Regions from separate parts of the Corynebacterium guangdongense genome, predicted to be linked through region 1. Evidence: riboswitches for the same ligand, from Rfam matches in the RefSeq annotation. Region 1 holds a riboswitch; each other region holds the start of a gene.

Region 1 (5,753 bases):
GGGCGGCCACCTCCTGGCTTAGCCGCCCGGACGGCTACCAGGCGAGGTCGGCCTGGTCGAAGAATTCGCGCTCGTGCGCGCAGGCGGTGAGATACGCCCGGCGCGCCCGGGCGCGTTCCTCGTCGCTGGCCCCGGCCAGCGCCTCTTCCGCGAGGCGGATGAAGGATCGTGCCTCCGCCAGGAACTCTTCCCCGCCGTACATCGCCAGCCACGCCCGGTACGGGTGCCCGGGCCCGTTGTGTTCGGCGATGGCCAGGCCGATCTCCGCGTACAGCCAGGCGCAGGGGAGCACGGCCGCCACGCCGACGGCATAAGGTTCCACGTGTGCGGTGGCCACGAGGAAGTCCGTGTAGGCGGCGGTGACGCGGGAGAGCGGGGTCTCGGTGATGCCACGCTCGGACAGCCAGGTGTCGTGCAACGCTTTCTCGGACACCGAGCAGCCCAAGGAGGCCCGGTTCCAGGCGATCTGGCCCGGCAGATCCGGTGCCGTGGTCGCCAGCTGGCTCAGCGCCCGGGAATAGTGGTGAAGGTACTCGGCATCCTGCGCCAGGTAGAACGCGAAGTCCTCCTCCCGCAAGGAACCGTCGGCCAGGCCCGTGATGAAGGGCAGGCCCATGATCTCGGCCCAGAGATCGCCGGTGTCGTTCCACAGCGCCTCGGTGTGCGGGCCGGCGGGCCGGAGGCGCGGGATGGGCGGGGCGAGAGCGGAGACGTAGTCGGCGGTCATTTCCGGCCACGGGACGGTGCTGGCGGCGTCGGCGAGCCTGCGTGCCCGCCGTGCGTGATGGACGGGACCGTTGCCGAGTCCGACATGGAGGGAACCGGCGGCGACGATGGCCTCGTGCAGCCAGCGGCTCGACCACTCCAGCGCCGTCGCGGTGTCCTCCCCCCGGCCGAGGCGGGTCGCCAACGCGGAGGACAGCGAGCAGCCGGTGCCATGGGTGTGCGGCGTGTCGACGCGCGGAACGTGGACCCGGTGCACCTCGCCGCCCGGCGTGACGACGGCGTTGTCGGCGAGCGGGCCCCGGAGGTGACCGCCCTTGACGATGACGGTCGCGTCGACCTCCCGGGCGAAGGGCAGCGCCTGCCCGACGGCCTCCTCGAAGGTGGCCGCCTCCGGCCGGCCGGTGAGCACGCCCAGCTCCTTGAGGTTGGGGGTGATCAGGTCGACGTCGCGACAGAAATCGCGGATCTCGGCCTCGGCGTCTGCCTCCAGGAGCCGGTGCCCGCTGGTGGAGACCATCACCGGATCCAGGACGACGACCGGTGGGCGGGTGTCCGCCAGCCACCCGCGAACGGTCTCGATGGCGCCGACGCCGCCGAGCATGCCGATCTTCACGGCGTCGACGGTGACGTCCTCGGAGACCGAGTCCAGCTGCTGGCGCAGGAACTGCTCCGGCGGGGTGTGGATGCCACGCACGCCGAGGGTGTTCTGCGCGACCAGCGCCGTCACCACGGTCATGCCGTACCCGCCGGCGGCCTCGATGGCCTTCATGTCGGCCTGGACGCCCGCGCCGCCCGTCGGATCCGTCCCGGCGATGGACAACACCCGGGGAATGGCCCGCCCCCGGGTCTCGACGGCGGTGGTGGTGGCTGACGGGGAAAAAGCAGGTGTGTCACTCATGACAATCCCTTCGCTAGTACGAACTAGAGCAGGTTCAATGGGTGTGTTCTCAGCCCGGGGAGACGTCGATGTCTCCCCGGGCACCCCAATGTCCGTGGCACCGACGATAACAAAGAAGGAAAAAGCGAGGCGCGCCTCCACCGGGTGGTACCCCCGGGGAAGCGCGCGACGACGGGCGCCTAAACGGTGGTGGCGCGGGCCTCGGCCTCCAGCTTGTTCTGACGGCTGATGTTGCGGCGGGCGATGCGCTGCTGCTTGGTGATGTTGAAACCCGGACGGTCACGGGAGACGACGTTCTGGACCCAGTTGATCACGGCGACGAGACGGTTGCGGAACCCGTAGAGGAAGCCGGCGTGGACGACGAGCCAGCCCAGCCAGCCGATCAGGCCGGTGAACTCGACCTTGTCCATCTTGATGACCGCGTTGCCGCGGTTGATGATGGCCATCGATCCCTTGTCGAAGTAGGAGAAGTCCTTCTCGGCTGCCGGGAAGGTCTCCGAGTCGCCGGCCTCGAGGTAGGCCATGATGCGCTCGGCCGCGTACTCTCCGGACTGGATGCCGCCCTGGGCCAGGCCCGGGGTGCCGTTGCCCATCATGTCGCCGGTGATGAAGACGGTCTTGTCCTCGCCGACGGTGAGGTCGCCGTTGACCTTGACGCGGCCGGCACGGTCGGACTCGGCGCCAAGCTGGTCGGCGACCATCTTGCCCAGCGGGTTGGCCTGGACGCCCGCCGACCACACCTTGGTGTAGGCGGTGATGGTGTGCTCCTGGCCGTTCTTGTCCTTGTAGGTGACGGAGTTGTCGTCGACGTTGGTCACCAGGGCGCTCAGGCGCACATCGACGCCGGCGCGCTCCAGGGTGCGCTGCGAGTAGCGGCCCAGACGCTTGCCGAAGGGCGGCAGCACCTGCGGGGCGCCGTCGAGCAGGATGATCTTCGCGTCGGACGGGTTCAGACGCGTGTACTGGTCCTGCATCGAACGGCGGGCCATCTCGCTGAACTGGCCGGCCAGCTCGACGCCGGTGGGGCCCGCGCCGACGATCACGAAGGTGAGCAGACGTTCGCGCTCAGCGGGATCCTCGGTGAGTTCCGCCTCCTCGAAGGCGTGCACGAAGGCCGCGCGGATCTCGAGGGCCACGTCGACGGTCTTCAGCCCCGGCGCGAACTCGGCGAAGTGGTCGTTGCCGAAGTACCCCTGGTCGGAACCGGCGCCGAGCAGGAGGTAGTCGTACTCGTAGCTGTGCTCGAGATCATCGAGGTTGGCCGTGACCACCTTGGCGGTGGTGTCGATGTCGGTGACGGTGCCCTGGACGATGCGGATATTGTCCTGCTTGCGGAAAATCTGGCGCAGCGGGGCGGCGACCTCCGAGGAGGAGAGCAGACCGGTGGCAACCTGGTAAAGGAGGGGCTGGAACAGGAAGTAATTGTTGCGGTCGATGAGCGTGATGTCGATGTCGGCGTCCGCGAGCTTCTTGGCGGCGTAGACCCCGGCGAAGCCACCGCCGACGATTACGAGGTGCTTCCGATTTCCTTCGGGCCGGTAAGCCTGCTCAGTCATGGATCCCTTGCTCCTTATACTGGATTGTCACGTGCTGTAGTTCAGTGTGCCTGAGACGAGATGCGGGTGTGCTCGATCGTCCTTATACAGAACGAGCATACTCTTTTAATGGTAATACGCGATAGGGGACAGAAGATGACGCTGGAACACCTCGTCACGATCAACGCCGAGGAGTGGCCGGGCGTCGCTTCCGTGCCGACGGGAGTGTGGATGCCCGTTCGTGCCCGGAAAGCTGAAGCTAATTTTGCCCGCGTCTGTCGCACATTGGAAATCACGTTGTCGGGGGACGCCGACGTCCGCGTCGAGCACGAGGCGCTGTTTCTTCGAATCGCAGAATCGGGATGGACCGGATTCGCGGAATCCTACATGGCCGGCGAGTGGCGCACCCGTGACGACAACACCCTCGTGGAGGTGCTCGCGAAACTCATCGCGCACGGCTACCGGCCGAAAACCCCCACGGTGCCGACGCTGCGCGCCCTCGGGCAGTTGCCGCCGGCACTGGTCCGGTTGTTCTCCGGGGATGGCACGAGCGCCTTCAACGCCACCTACGCATCGGGGGTGGCCACGACCGTCCGACATTCAGTTCCCAGTCATGTTCCGGGGGCAGGCAGGGGGCAGGAGCCCGCGCACCATTTTGTCGACGTGACCACCGTGGGGGAACCCGTTTCGGTGGAGCGCGCGGACCTGGCCGACGGTCAGGCGCGGGCCGCGGAACGGCTGCTGGCCCAGGCGCATGTACGGGAAAGCTCCCATGTTCTCGTTTTTCCGGCCTCGGGCGGCCAGGTGGAAATGGCCGCCGTCTCCGCCAGGGCGACCGTCGACGCCGTCACCTCCGATCGTCCGATGTACGAGGCGATGGGCGAAAGGCTCGTTCTCTCGGGGATTGCTGACGCGGTGCACCTCGAGTTCGTCGACGACCTTCGCCTGTGGCGCGGCCGCTACGACTCCATCGTCAGCGCGGAGGCGCTGGAGACGATGGCCGGCACCCAGCGCGACGAGTATATCCGGGCGATCGACCGCATGCTGGCCACCGGAGGTCGGGCCGCCCTGCAGACGACGGTCGCCACCGAGACATTCTCAAGGGCCGCCAGGGACGCGGTCCAGGCCCTGCGCGCCTACATCTGGCCGGGCCTGGAAATGTCCACCGAGGAGGAACTCCACCGTCTCGTCGACCGCCGGACGAATCTGCGTATCGTGAGCCAGGCGCACCTAGGGCGGCACCACGAGCTCAGCGTGGCCGCCCAGCGTGAGCAGTTCGCCAGCCGCTCCCGCGAGGCGGCCGCAGAGGGTTTCGACGTGGTGCTCCGTCGTCTCATGACCTATCAGTTCGCCCTCCGTGAGGCGCTGCTGAGGCTGGACATGATCGACGGCGTGGTGCTGGGACTGGTTCACCGCAACCGTGGCGGCAGGCGTTAGCGCGGACCGCTGAACGGAAAACGGGGCAGGAGTCCTCACAGTCTTCTGTGAGGAGATGCGACGGTGAACCCCGGACAATGGGCATACGCTGAGATGCAGGACACATTTCCGCCCGGTCGGTAGCAGAAGGAGTTCACCATGGCCCCAACGGATCAGCCCTACGTCATCGTCGGCGGGGGAGTCGCGGCCGACAAGGCGGCGCGTGCGATCAGGGAGAGGGACCCGGAGGCTGACATCGCCATCTACACAGAGTCGGTCTACGGCCCGGTGTACCGTCCCGCGCTGAGCAAGGATCTGTGGGTTGGCGACAAGTCGGACATCGCGTCCCAGGACCTGGGGACCGCGGAGGTCGCGACGCTGCACACCGGGGTGAGGGTCACCGATCTCGACCCGGACACGAAGACTGTGACACTGGATTCCGGTGAGGCGGTCGCTTACGGCAAGCTCCTGCTGGCCACCGGAGCCTCCTCCGCCAACTTCTTTGACGAGGTCGATGGAGCGGTTCTCTTCCGTACGGCGGAAGACTACGAGGCGCTGCGCGCGAGGGTGTCCGAGGGTACCGAGGTCGTCATCGTCGGCGGCGGTTACATAGCCACTGAGATGGCGGCGGCCCTGGCCACCGTCGGCGCGAAGGTCACCGTCTACTTCCCGGGCGCGAAGCTGCTGGAACGGCTTTTCCCGCCGAAGCTGCTGGATATCATCGAGACGAAGTATGTGGACAAGGGCGTCACTCTGGTGCCCGACGCCTTCGTCAGCGAGGTCACCGAGGGCCCAACCCTCATCTTCCGGAACGGCGACACCGTCACCGCCGACCTCGTCCTCCTTGCCCTGGGCGCACGACTGAACACCGGCCTGGCGGAGAAAGCGGGGCTGCGGATGGTGGACCGTGCCGTCGAGGTCGATGACCACATGCGCTCCTCGGCTCCGGACGTCTACGTCGCCGGTGACCTGGCCAACTATCCCGACGTCCGACTCGGCCGCCGCCACGTCGAGCACGTCGACCAGGCGGAGCGCACCGGTGCCCTTGCCGGTGCGAACATGGCCGGCGGTGACGAGACCTACGATTACACGCCCATCTTCTGGTCCGACATGTTCGACCTGGGCTATGAGGCGGTCGGCGACCTGAATTCCTCGCTGACCATGCGTGAGTTCCACAA
Region 2 (5,753 bases), 740 kb from region 1:
GGCCGTTCACGGTCTTCGCGCCCACCGACGAGGCCTTCGCCGCGCTGCCGGAGGGCACCCTGGACACCCTCCTCGCCGACCCCTCCGGCGATCTGACCGAGATTCTCACCTACCACGTCATCCCGGACGAGGTTTTCGCCGCCGACGTCGTGGAACTTGACGGCCAGACCGTCGACACCGTCCAGGGCGGCAGCCTGACCGTCAACGTCGATGGCGAGAATGTCTCGCTGACGGACGAGGCCGGCAACACCGTCAACGTGATCGACACCGACATCGAGGCCTCGAACGGCGTCATCCACGTCATCGACGGTGTCCTCATGCCGACCCTTTAAGCGGCCGGTGCCCGCGCGCTTCTCTGAACCGGGAGGGACGACGGAAGGGCGTGGCTCCGACGCGAGGTCGGGGCCACGCCCTTCCGTCGTTTCCGGGCTATCTGACACCCGGAGAGTTTCACCAGCGTGCGTCGGCGCCCGAAGTCCCGGTTCAGGGGCGGGGAAGGGGACGTCTGCGCGTCACTTCGTCCGGTACGGCTCCTCGTCACCGATGTTGACGTCGACGGTGACGATGCCGCCCTCGAAGGGGAAGGCGCGCTGCGGGCAGTGTTCGCGGGGGCAGGTGATGCAGCCGGGCCCGATCGGGGTGCCGGTCCCGGCCGTCAGATCCAAGCCGTCGGAGTAGACGAGGCGGTGCGCCTGCTCCAGGTCGCAGCCGACGCCGACGGCGAACTCCTTGCGGGTCTTGCTGAAACCCTTGTTCGCCCCGGCGATCTGGCGGGCGACCCAGAGGTAGGTGCGCCCGTCCGGCATCGTCGCGATCTGACGGGTCACCCTGTTCGGCGTCTCGAAGGCGCGATGAATGACCCACAGCGGGCAGGAGCCGCCGGTGCGGGCGAAGTGGAAGGCCGTCGCCGAGGCGCGCTTGGAAATGTTGCCCGCACGATCCGTGCGGACGAAGAAGAAGGGGATGCCACGCGCGCCGGGACGCTGAAGCGTCGACATGCGGTGGGCGGTCGACTCGAAACTGGTGCTGAAACGACTGGCCAGTAGGTCGATGTCGTAGCGGGTGGCCTCGGCGTGCTCGAGGAACTCGGTGTAGGGCATGGTCACCGCGGCGGCGAAGGACTGGGCCAGCCCGCGCCGGGCGATCTCGCGGGCCTGCTTGGTCGACAGGGGAGCGGCCATCATCTCAATTTCCTCGCCGTGGACGAGCAGGGCGTACTGCATGGACAGCTCGAAGGCGAGCTGGGCGTCGGACAGTCCCGTGCGCAGCACCAGCCGTCGTTCAGCGGGCAGGTAGTGGCGGCGAGGGCCGTCGATCTGGCCGCGGAAATCGACGGTGACGCCGGCGTCGGACTCCAGGCGCGCGACCAGGCGCGGCACGCGCAGGCGCATCGGCCCGAGCGCCAGGGAGAGCTCCTCGCCGGTGGTGTCGAGCTTGTGGAAGTAGTTGTTGGTCGCGTAGTAGAAGTCGCGGACCTCCTCGAAGGGGCTGGTGGTCGGTGACTGGTCCTTGACCATCCGCGGCACCAGTTCCGGGTAGCGCGCGACCAGGTCGGCCAGCTGATCCTCGGGCGTGCCGGGAAAGACCTCCTTGAGCTGGGCGATGGCACGCGCGTCCTGGTCGGTGGAGAAGAAGCCCGCCGGGGTGTCGAACGCCTGCGAGAGGCTCATCAGGACCGTGACCGTCAACGGTCGCTGGTCGTTCTCCAGCTGGTTGAGGTAGCTGGTGGAGATGCCGAGACGCTTGGCCATCTCCACCTGCGTCAGCCCCGCCGTGCGGCGCAGCGTATGGATCCGTGCCCCGGCGAAGTGTTTGGTCACGAGTGTTCAACCTCCAAAACCCGGTGGTGCCAGCGATTTCTTCAGGCGCTGGTGTTGTCTGCCTTAACTTAGTCACTGCACAGTGGTCCACGCCACCAGCTTGGGGGTGGCTAGTCCATCACCAGTCCGCCGCCGACGACGAGGTTCTGGCCGGCGACGGAGCGAGACCAGGGGGAGGCGAAGAACAGGACGGCGTCGGCAAGCTCCTCCGGCGTGGTCGCCGAACCCAGCGGGGTGCCCGTGGCGATGGCGTCGAGCACGGCCTGCGGGGTGGCGGCGCTGGCGTCGGTGGTACGCAGCAGGCCGCCGCTGACCATGTTGACGGTGACTCCGCGCGGGCCGAGGTCTTTGGCCAGGCTGCGGGTCAGCGACAGTAGCGCCGCCTTGGCGGCGGTGTAGTCGTGGTAGGGGACGACCGGGTTCTGGAAGAGGTTGGTGCCGATGTTGACGACGCGGCCGTACCCGGCCCGCTCGAAGTCGCCCAGCGCCGCCTGGACGGTGTTGAGCGCGCCCCCGACGGAACCCTCGAACTGCTCCGCGAAGCGCCGGTAGGTGATCTCCCCGGCGGCGGGGCGGGCGTCGCCGTCAAAGGAGAAGTTCACCAGCGCGTTGTTGACGACCGTGGTCACCGGTGCGCCGAAGGCCTCCGCCGCGTCGGCGACGACGCGCTCCATGTCCGCCCGGGAGCGGACGTCGCCCTGCAGGGCCACCGCCCGGCCCGCATGGGCGGCGACCAGTTCCCCGGCGGCGGCCCGGCTGGCGAGGTAGTTGACGGCCACGCGCGCCCCCTCGCGGAGGAAAGCCTGGGAGATGCGTCGGCCCAGGCCGCGCGCGCCCCCGGTGACGAGGACGACCTGGTCGGAAATGCTGTGCTGGTTCATGTGTTCCTTGCGTGGAAAAGGCGCAAGGAAGACAACGGACATTCCCTACGCCAGCGTTGACTGGATCAGGTTCGACGGGTGTGTTCTCAGCCGTGTCCGGCACCCCGTGTCACTGGGATCGAGACTAACAGCGCGTACGTCCGCGTCCCCCCGCGCCGGGTGTGGGCGGCGGGGGAACGTCCGCCTAATGGGCGATGAGCTGGCCGTTCCACGAATGTTGCAGATTCACGGGAAAAGTTCAGCGGAAATCCGCCCCATTCGCCGTGACCTGGGACACGAAACTTGCCCTAGGTTGATGGGCAGCACATCAGAATCCGTTTCACCCGCTGGAGGAAACCCCATGATCGATCACGTCGTCCGCACCCGCCGCTCGGCCGAGGACTTCCCCTACGAAGAGCACCTGGCCTACAAGATCGCCCGCGTCGCCGCGGATCCGGTGGAGGTTCCGGAGGAGACCACCGAGATGATCATCAACCGCATCATCGACAACGCCGCGGTCTCCGCCGCCTCGGTGACCCGCCGCCCGGTGACGGTCGCGCGTCGACAGGCGCAGGCCCACGCGGTCGCTGACGCGACCGCGGGAAGTCGAGGAGCGACCGTCTTCGGCCTGGAGGGCACCTACTCCGCGGAGTGGGCCGCCTGGGCCAACGGCACCGCCGTGCGCGAACTCGATTTCCACGACACCTTCCTGGCGGAGGAGTACTCCCACCCGGGCGACAACATCCCGCCGATCCTGGCCGCCGCCCAGACCGCCGGCAAGACCGGCCGCGACCTCATCCGCGGCCTGGCCACCGGCTACGAGATCCAGGTCGACCTGGTGCGCGGCATGAGCCTGCACAAGCACAAGATCGACCACGTCGCCCACCTCGGCCCCTCGGCGGCCGCCGGCATCGGCACCCTGCTCGGTCTCGACGTCGACACCATCTACCAGGCGATCGGCCAGGCCCTGCACACCACCACCGCCACGCGGCAGTCCCGCAAGGGCGAGATCTCCTCGTGGAAGGCCTTCGCCCCGGCCTTCGCCGGCAAGATGGCCATCGAGGCGATCGACCGCACCATGCGCGGCGAGGGCGCCCCGGCCCCGATCTGGGAGGGCGAGGACGGCGTCATCGCCTGGCTGCTGGGCGGCCCGAACCACGAGTACACCATCCCGCTGCCGGCCGAGGGCGAGGAGAAGCGCGGCATTCTCGACACCTTCACCAAGGAGCACTCCGCCGAGTACCAGGCCCAGGCCCTGATTGACCTGGCCCGCCGCATGAAGTCGACGCTCGCCGAGAAGGGCGTGTCCGCCGCGGACATTGCCTCCATCGTGCTGCACACCTCGCACCACACCCACTACGTCATCGGCACCGGCGCGAACGACCCGCAGAAGATGGACCCGAACTCCTCCCGCGAGACCCTGGACCACTCCATCATGTACATTTTCGCGGTCGCCCTCGAGGACGGGAAGTGGCACCACGAGCACTCCTACGCCCCGGAGCGCGCCAACCGCCCGGAGACCGTCGAGCTGTGGCACAAGATCTCCACCCTTGAGGACCCGGAGTGGACCCGCCGCTACCTGTCCACCGACCCGGTCGAGAAGGCCTTCGGCGCCCGCGCCGTCATCACCCTCAACGACGGCACCGAGATCGTCGACGAGCTCGCGCTTGCCGACGCCCACCCGCTCGGCGCCCGCCCCTTCGCCCGCGCCCAGTACATCCAGAAGTTCCGTGAACTCGCCGAGGGCGTCGTCTCCCCGCAGGAGCAGGATCGCTTCCTCGCCGCCGTCGAGAACCTGGAGAACCTCACCGACCTGAACGAGCTCAACATCGTCCTCGCCGCCGAGGTCCTCGCCAGGGCGCCGCAGACCCCGGAAGGACTGCTCTAAAGATGTCCCTGTACGCACCGTCCACGACGCCCACGCAGCGTCGGCAAGCTCTGCGTGACTCGCTCAACGCCCCGGCCATCACCAAGCTGCCGGGAGCCTTCAACCCCCTGACCGCCCGCCTCATCGAGGACCTCGGACTTTTCGAGGGCGTCTACGTCTCCGGCGCCGTGCTCGCCAACGACCTGGGCCTGCCCGACATCGGGCTGACCACGCTCACCGAGGTCGCCGGGCGCGGGCGCCAGATCGCCCGGGCCACCGACCTGCCCGTGCTCATCGACGCCGACACCGGCTTCGGCGAACCGATGTCCGCCGCCCGCACCGTCTCCGAATTCGAGGACGCCGGCCTGGCCGGCTGCCACTTCGAGGACCAGGTCAACCCGAAGCGCTGCGGCCACCTGGACGGCAAGGAGGTCGTGCCCACCGACGTCATGGTCCGGCGCATCTCCGCGGCCGCCAACGAGCGTCGCGACGACAGCTTCGTCATCTGCGCGCGCACCGACGCCGCCGGCATCGAATCCGTCGACGCCGCCATCGAGCGGGCCAAGGCCTACGCCGCCGCCGGCGCCGACCTCATCTTCACCGAGGCGCTCTACACCGTCGACGACTTCAAGAAATTCCGCGACGCCGTCGACACTCCGCTGCTGGCCAACATGACCGAGTTCGGCAAAACCGAGCTGCTTCCGGCCGGCACCCTGGAGGAGATCGGCTACAACGCCGTCATCTACCCGGTCACCACCCTGCGCATCGCCATGGGCGCCGTGGAGGAGGCGCTGCGCGAGATCGGCGAGACCGGCACCCAGGCCGGCTGGCTCGACCGCATGCAGCACCGCTCCCGCCTCTACGAACTGGTCAAGTACGAGGAGTACAACGCCTTCGACCAGTCCGTCTTCACCTACTCCCGCGACAGCTACTCGACCACCTTCTGACCCGCCTCACAGCACGTCCATCGCACGTCCATCGAAGGAGAAGCATCATGACCACCACCGAAACCCAGCCGGACATCCGTAAGGGCCTGGCAGGCGTCTACGCCGACTACACGGCCATCTCCAAGGTCAATCCGGAGACCAACTCCCTGCTCTACCGCGGCTACCCGGTCCAGGAGCTCGCCGAGAACTGCACCTTTGAGGAGGTCGCCTACCTGCTGCTGCGCGGCGAACTGCCCGACGAGGAGGAGCTCGCCGACTT
Region 3 (5,753 bases), 320 kb from region 1:
GTCGTCGCGGACCTGCGACTGATCGATCTTCTCGATGAGTTTGTTCTGGCTCATGATGATTCCTTTGTGCATTCGGGACAGAGGACCCTGGCGGCATTTCCGTGGCTCACGCCTGGCGCTCAACCGGTTCGTATCCGTGTACTGTGATGCATCCTGACCAGAGCGAATCTGGGCAGTCAACCGCGCAATTCTCCCACACTCTCCCGGACGGGGCCAAATCCCCCGTCAGGGATGATCGAACAACCACCGGTCCGGGGTCACGACCTGCGCGCCTCCCGTCGCGCCCGCGCCGCCCGGAGGATGTTGTCGCGCATCACGGGGAAGATGAGCGCGTGAAACGGCAGCAGCGCGATCCAGTAGGCCCGCCCCAGCAGTCCGTTGGGGACGTCGACCGCCGTCTGCGTGTACCGGGACGTACCCGTTTCCTCGCCCTCGACGACGTCGAAGACTAGCCAGGCGGTGCCGCCGACGTTCATCTCGGCGCGGAGGATCAGGCGGTTCGGCGGCTCGATCGCCTCGACCCGCCACCAGTCGAGCCGGTCCCCGACCGCCAGCCGGCGCGCGTCCCGCCGCCCGCCCAGCCCGGGACCGCCCAGGAGCTTGTCGATGACTCCGCGCACCGTCCACAGCAGCGGGACGGAATACCAGCCGCTGTCCCCGCCGATGCCCTCCACCACCGCGAACACGTCCTCCACGGGGGCGTCGATCTCCCCGGAGCGCTCGTCGGTGAACACCGTCCGGCCCGCCCATTCCGGGTCCGTCGGCAACGACTGCTCCGGGATCACCGAGCCGCCCCACGCGCCCCGCCAGTTGGTGGGGATGACGTCGTCGCGCTGCCGGTCCAGCGCGCGGCGCACGGCCGTCGGATAGTCGGCCAGCCCGCCGGGCGGGTCGGGGATGATCTCGGCGACCCGGTGGTCGGCGGTGACCGCGTCCTCCGCCATCGACTGCGCCAGGGGGATGGCCAGTTTCACGGGAACCGGCGTGACCAGGCCGATCCACAGCCCCGAGGCCGCATTGGCGAAGCGGGGCAGGCGCAGGCCGACGATGCGCCGCTCGAGTCCCAGCTCCCTCCCGTACAGGGTGAGCAGCTCCTTGAACTGGTAGACGTGTCCGCCCCCGATGTCCACGGCGTCGTTGACCGGCGACGGCAGATCCGCGGCGGCCACCAGGTAGTAGAGCACGTCCCGGACACTGATCGGTTCGATGTCGTTGTCGATCCAGTTCGGGGCCGTCATGACGGGCAGCCGGTCGGTCAGGTGCCGGATGATCTCGAAGGACGCCGAGCCCGACCCGATGATCACCCCGGCACGAAACACCAGCGTCGGGACCTCCCCGGCCAGCAGACGCCGCGCCACCCGCTCCCGGGAGCGCATGTGCTTGCTCAGCTCCGCCGGCTCGCGGTCCGGGTGCAGCCCGGAGAGGTAGACCAGCTGCCCCACCCCGGCCGCCGCCGCGGCGGTGGCGACGTTGTCGGCCACGAACGCCTCGGTGCGCTCGAAATCGACGACGCCGGCCCCCATCGAGTGGACGAGGTAGTAGGCCACGTCGACGTCGGCCATGAGCGCGGCCAGGTCCTCCGGTCGGGTCAGGTCCGCCTCCACCGCCTCCACGCTGTCGAACCAGTCGAACCGGCGCATCGATTCCAGTCGACGAGACGTGGCACGCACCGTGAACCCGGCGTTGAGCAGCTCCGGAATGAGCCGGCCGCCGACGTATCCGGTGGCGCCGGTGACCAGGACCCGCCGGGCGGGATGATGGGCGCGGTATCCGGTGGTGGAATTCATCACACCAGGCTACGCCCGCGGACGGGCTGGCGCGAGGAGCCCGGAGGAGCGGCCCGGGGCCAGCGCCGCGCTCACCCGAATAGGGTCACGCCCCCGCTCATCCGTCCCCCGCTGTGCCATAGTGGTGCCACGTCGTCCGCCAGACACTGCGGCGACGTCCAAGTGAATACCTGAACCCCCACGGGCGCCCGAGGCACGGGCTGAGATCGCGTTGACGCCGAACGCGAGCACCGTTTGAACCTGTCCGGTTAGCACCGGCGAAGGAAGAGAGGAACGGTCCATGACCGTCACGTCCGCACGCACGCACGTTGAGACAGAGATCCACCCGAAGCACTCCTACGCACCGATCAAGCAGGACGGCCTCGAGGTCCCGGAGACCCGCATCGAGCTCGACGACTCCCCCACCGGCCCCAACGAGCCCTTCCACGTCTACCGCACCCGCGGCCCCGAGTGCGACGAGACCGTCGGACTGCCACGCCTGCGCAGTGAGTGGATCGCCGACCGCGGCGACGTCGAGGAGTACGTCGGCCGCGAACGCGACCTGGCCGACGACGGCCGCTCCGCCTCCCGCCGCGGCGCCGCCAGCGAGGAGTGGCAGGGCGAGGCCCAGGAGCCGTTGCGCGCCCGCGAAGGAAAGACCGTCACCCAGATGCACTACGCCCGCCGGGGCGTCATCACCCGCGAGATGGAGTACGTCGCCCTGCGCGAGCACGTCTCCCCGGAATTCGTCCGCGGCGAGGTCGCCCGCGGCCGCGCCATCATCCCCGCGAACGTCAACCACCCCGAGTCCGAGCCGATGATCATCGGCCGCAAGTTCCTCACCAAGATCAACGCAAACATCGGCAACTCCGCAGTCACCTCCTCGATCCGCGAAGAGGTCGCCAAGCTGCGCTGGGCCACCCGCTGGGGCGCCGACACCGTCATGGATCTCTCCACCGGAGACGACATCCACACCACCCGCGAGTGGATCATCCGCAACTCCGCCGTCCCGATCGGCACTGTCCCGATCTACCAGGCGCTGGAGAAGGTGGGCGGCGTCGCCCAGGATCTGACCTGGGAGATCTTCCGCGACACCGTCATCGAGCAGGCCGAGCAGGGCGTCGGCTACATGACCGTCCACGCCGGCGTGCGCCTCCCGTTCATCCCGCTGACCACCGAGCGGGTCACGGGCATCGTCTCCCGCGGCGGCTCCATCATGGCCGGCTGGTGCCTCGCCCACCACAAAGAGTCCTTCCTCTACGAGAACTTCGACGAGCTGTGCGAGATCTTCGCCCGCTACGACGTCGCCTTCTCCCTCGGCGACGGGCTGCGCCCGGGCTCGCTTGCCGACGCCAACGACGCCGCCCAGTTCGCCGAGCTCAAGACCATCGGCGAGCTGACCCGCCGCGCCTGGGAGTACGACGTCCAGGTCATGGTCGAGGGTCCCGGCCACGTCCCGCTGGACAAGATCCAGGTCAACAACGAGCTCGAGCGCGACTGGTGCGGCGACGCCCCGTTCTACACCCTCGGCCCGCTGGTCACCGACATCGCGCCAGGTTACGACCACATCACCTCCGCCATCGGCGCGGCCACCATCGCCATGGGCGGCACCGCGATGCTGTGCTACGTCACGCCGAAGGAGCACCTCGGCCTGCCCAACCGCGACGACGTCAAGACCGGCGTCATCACCTACAAGCTGGCCGCGCACGCGGCGGACGTGGCCAAGGGGCACCCGGGCGCGCGCGACTGGGACGACGCGATGAGCAAGGCGCGCTTCGAGTTCCGCTGGAACGACCAGTTCGCCCTGTCCCTGGACCCGGACACCGCCCGCGAGTACCACGACGAGACCCTGCCCGCCGAGCCAGCGAAGACCGCCCACTTCTGCTCCATGTGCGGACCAAAGTTCTGTTCCATGCGCATCTCCCAGGACATCCGCGACGAGTTCGGCGCCCGGCTCGGCATGCCGGGAATCGGTGCGCCGCTGGATCCGGACGTGGCCGCCGCCGCCGAGAGCGGGATGGCCGCCAAAGCCGCCGAGTTCCGCGAGCAGGGCTCCCGAATCTACCGGGACCAGGAGGCCTGACCCGTGCAAGAACTCGATCTCCGCTGCTACCTCGTCACCGGCTCCCCGCCGGAGCGCGTCGTCGTCGACGTCGCCGCCGCCGCCGCCCGCGGCGGTGCCGGTGTGGTGCAGGTGCGCAGCAAACCCATCAGCGCGCGAGCTCTCACCGCGCTGACCCAGGCCGTGGCCCGGGCCGTGGCCGTGGCCAACCCCACCACCAGGGTGCTCGTCGACGACCGCGCCGACGTGGCGGCGCTGCTCATGCGGCGCGGGGAGAACGTCCACGGCGTGCACGTCGGCCAGGACGATCTCGACGTGCGCGACGTACGCCGACTCCTGGGACCCGAGGCGATCATCGGGTTGACCACCGGGACCATGGAACTGGTCCGGGCCGTCGAACCGGTCAGCGACGTGATCGACTACGTCGGCTGCGGCCCCTTCCGGGCGACGCCCACGAAGGAGTCCGGCCGCGCGCCCCTCGGGCTGGCCGCCTATCCGGAGCTGGTGGCCGCCTGCCCGGTGCCGATGGTGGCCATCGGCGACGTCACCGTCGACGACGCCGCCGATCTGGCCGCGACCGGCGTCGCCGGCGCCGCCATCGTCCGCGGGCTGATGAACGCCGCGGATCCGGAGGGGTACGCCCGCCGGGTGGTCACGGAGTTCACGCGATGAGGGTCACCGTCATCGGCGCCGGCGTCATCGGCCTGGCCACCGCCTTCGAGCTCATGGAACGAGGCGACCAGGTCCGCCTCCTCGACCCGGATCCGGCCGGCGGGTCGAGCCACCACGCCGGCGGCATGCTCGCGCCCTCCGCGGAAGTCCAGTACCGACAGGAGCCGCTCTTTCCGCTCATGGTCGACTCGGCCCGCGCCTACCCCGCGCTGCTTCAACGCCTGGCCGCCCGCACGGATCTGCCCACCGGCTACCGCACCGAGGGCACTCTCGTCGTTGCCCACGACCGCGCCGACGCGGAGCACCTCGCCGAGCTCATGGCCTACCAGCACGTCCAGGGCATGGCGGTCGAGCGGCTCAGCGTGCGCGAGGCCCGGGGGATGGAGCCTGCGCTGGCCCCGCGCCTGGCCGGGGCGGTCTCGATTCCAGGCGACCACCAGGTCAATCCCCGTCTGCTGTGCGCCGCACTGCTCGACGCGCTGAGCTCCGGCGGCGCCGAGATCGTCCGGGACGCCGTGACGCGCATCGAGGGGGCCCGGGTCATCGGCGCCCGGGGCTCCTACGACGCCGACCAGGTGGTCCTGGCCGCCGGCCTCGGCGCCGCGCGGATCGACGGCTGGTACCGGGGTGAGAACCCGCTCCGGCTGCGCCCGGTCTACGGCGACATCCTGCGCCTCGGCGTTCCGGAGTACCTGCGCCCGCTTGTGGGCCGGGTCATCCGCGGCTTCGTCGAGGACCGCCCCGTCTACCTCATCCCCCGCAGCGACGGCACGATCGCGCTGGGCGCCACCTCGCGGGAGGACGACCGCCCGCAGCCGCGCCTGGGCGGCGCCTACGACCTCATCCGCGACGCGGTGGCGCTCGTGCCGGGCGTCGAGGAGACCACGCTGCTCGAAATCACCGCCGGCGCGCGGCCCGGGACCCCGGATGACCTGCCCTACCTGGGCCGGGTCAGTGAGGGACTCGTGGTCTCGACCGGCTACTTCCGCCACGGCATCCTGCTGGCGGCCCTCGGCGCGCGCGACGGCGCCCGCCTCGTCCACGGCGAGGACCCGGGCACCGACCTCTCCGCCGCCGCCCCACTCCGACACCAGTAAAGGAAGACATGCGCTACATCTACAACGGCCAGCCCCGCGACGCGGAGGCCGGCCCCACCGTCGCCGAACTCGTCGACGCCGAGGTCGGCTCCCGCTCCGGCGTGGCCGTCGCCATCGACGGCGAGGTCGTCCCCGCCAGCACCTGGGAGTCCACCG

Evidence for each region. Region 1 has a riboswitch for thiamine pyrophosphate ahead of CGUA_RS06575 (bifunctional hydroxymethylpyrimidine kinase/phosphomethylpyrimidine kinase). Riboswitches for the same ligand answer to the same signal wherever they lie in the genome.
Region 2: linked by a shared signal. The riboswitch ahead of CGUA_RS03175 (3-oxoacyl-ACP reductase) and the one ahead of CGUA_RS06575 (bifunctional hydroxymethylpyrimidine kinase/phosphomethylpyrimidine kinase) in region 1 are both predicted to bind thiamine pyrophosphate.
Region 3: linked by a shared signal. The riboswitch ahead of thiC (phosphomethylpyrimidine synthase ThiC) and the one ahead of CGUA_RS06575 (bifunctional hydroxymethylpyrimidine kinase/phosphomethylpyrimidine kinase) in region 1 are both predicted to bind thiamine pyrophosphate.

The regions. Positions count from the first base shown of each region.
Region 1 is NZ_CP047654.1:1,389,146-1,394,898, forward strand. Features, by position in the region: gene CGUA_RS06570 (class I SAM-dependent methyltransferase) at 1-22, shown strand, start outside; gene CGUA_RS06575 (bifunctional hydroxymethylpyrimidine kinase/phosphomethylpyrimidine kinase) at 35-1,624, opposite strand; TPP riboswitch at 1,613-1,722, opposite strand; gene CGUA_RS06580 (NAD(P)/FAD-dependent oxidoreductase) at 1,804-3,180, opposite strand; gene CGUA_RS06585 (SAM-dependent methyltransferase) at 3,316-4,596, shown strand; gene CGUA_RS06590 (NAD(P)/FAD-dependent oxidoreductase) at 4,735-5,753, shown strand, end outside.
Region 2 is NZ_CP047654.1:649,700-655,452, forward strand. Features, by position in the region: gene CGUA_RS03165 (fasciclin domain-containing protein) at 1-332, shown strand, start outside; gene CGUA_RS03170 (short-chain fatty acyl-CoA regulator family protein) at 513-1,820, opposite strand; gene CGUA_RS03175 (3-oxoacyl-ACP reductase) at 1,931-2,701, opposite strand; TPP riboswitch at 2,726-2,818, opposite strand; gene prpD (2-methylcitrate dehydratase PrpD) at 3,042-4,568, shown strand; gene prpB (methylisocitrate lyase) at 4,571-5,494, shown strand; gene CGUA_RS03190 (bifunctional 2-methylcitrate synthase/citrate synthase) at 5,542-5,753, shown strand, end outside.
Region 3 is NZ_CP047654.1:1,704,567-1,710,319, forward strand. Features, by position in the region: gene rplS (50S ribosomal protein L19) at 1-54, opposite strand, end outside; gene CGUA_RS08110 (SDR family oxidoreductase) at 258-1,787, opposite strand; TPP riboswitch at 1,958-2,070, shown strand; gene thiC (phosphomethylpyrimidine synthase ThiC) at 2,068-3,849, shown strand; gene CGUA_RS08120 (thiamine phosphate synthase) at 3,853-4,500, shown strand; gene thiO (glycine oxidase ThiO) at 4,497-5,597, shown strand; gene thiS (sulfur carrier protein ThiS) at 5,606-5,753, shown strand, end outside.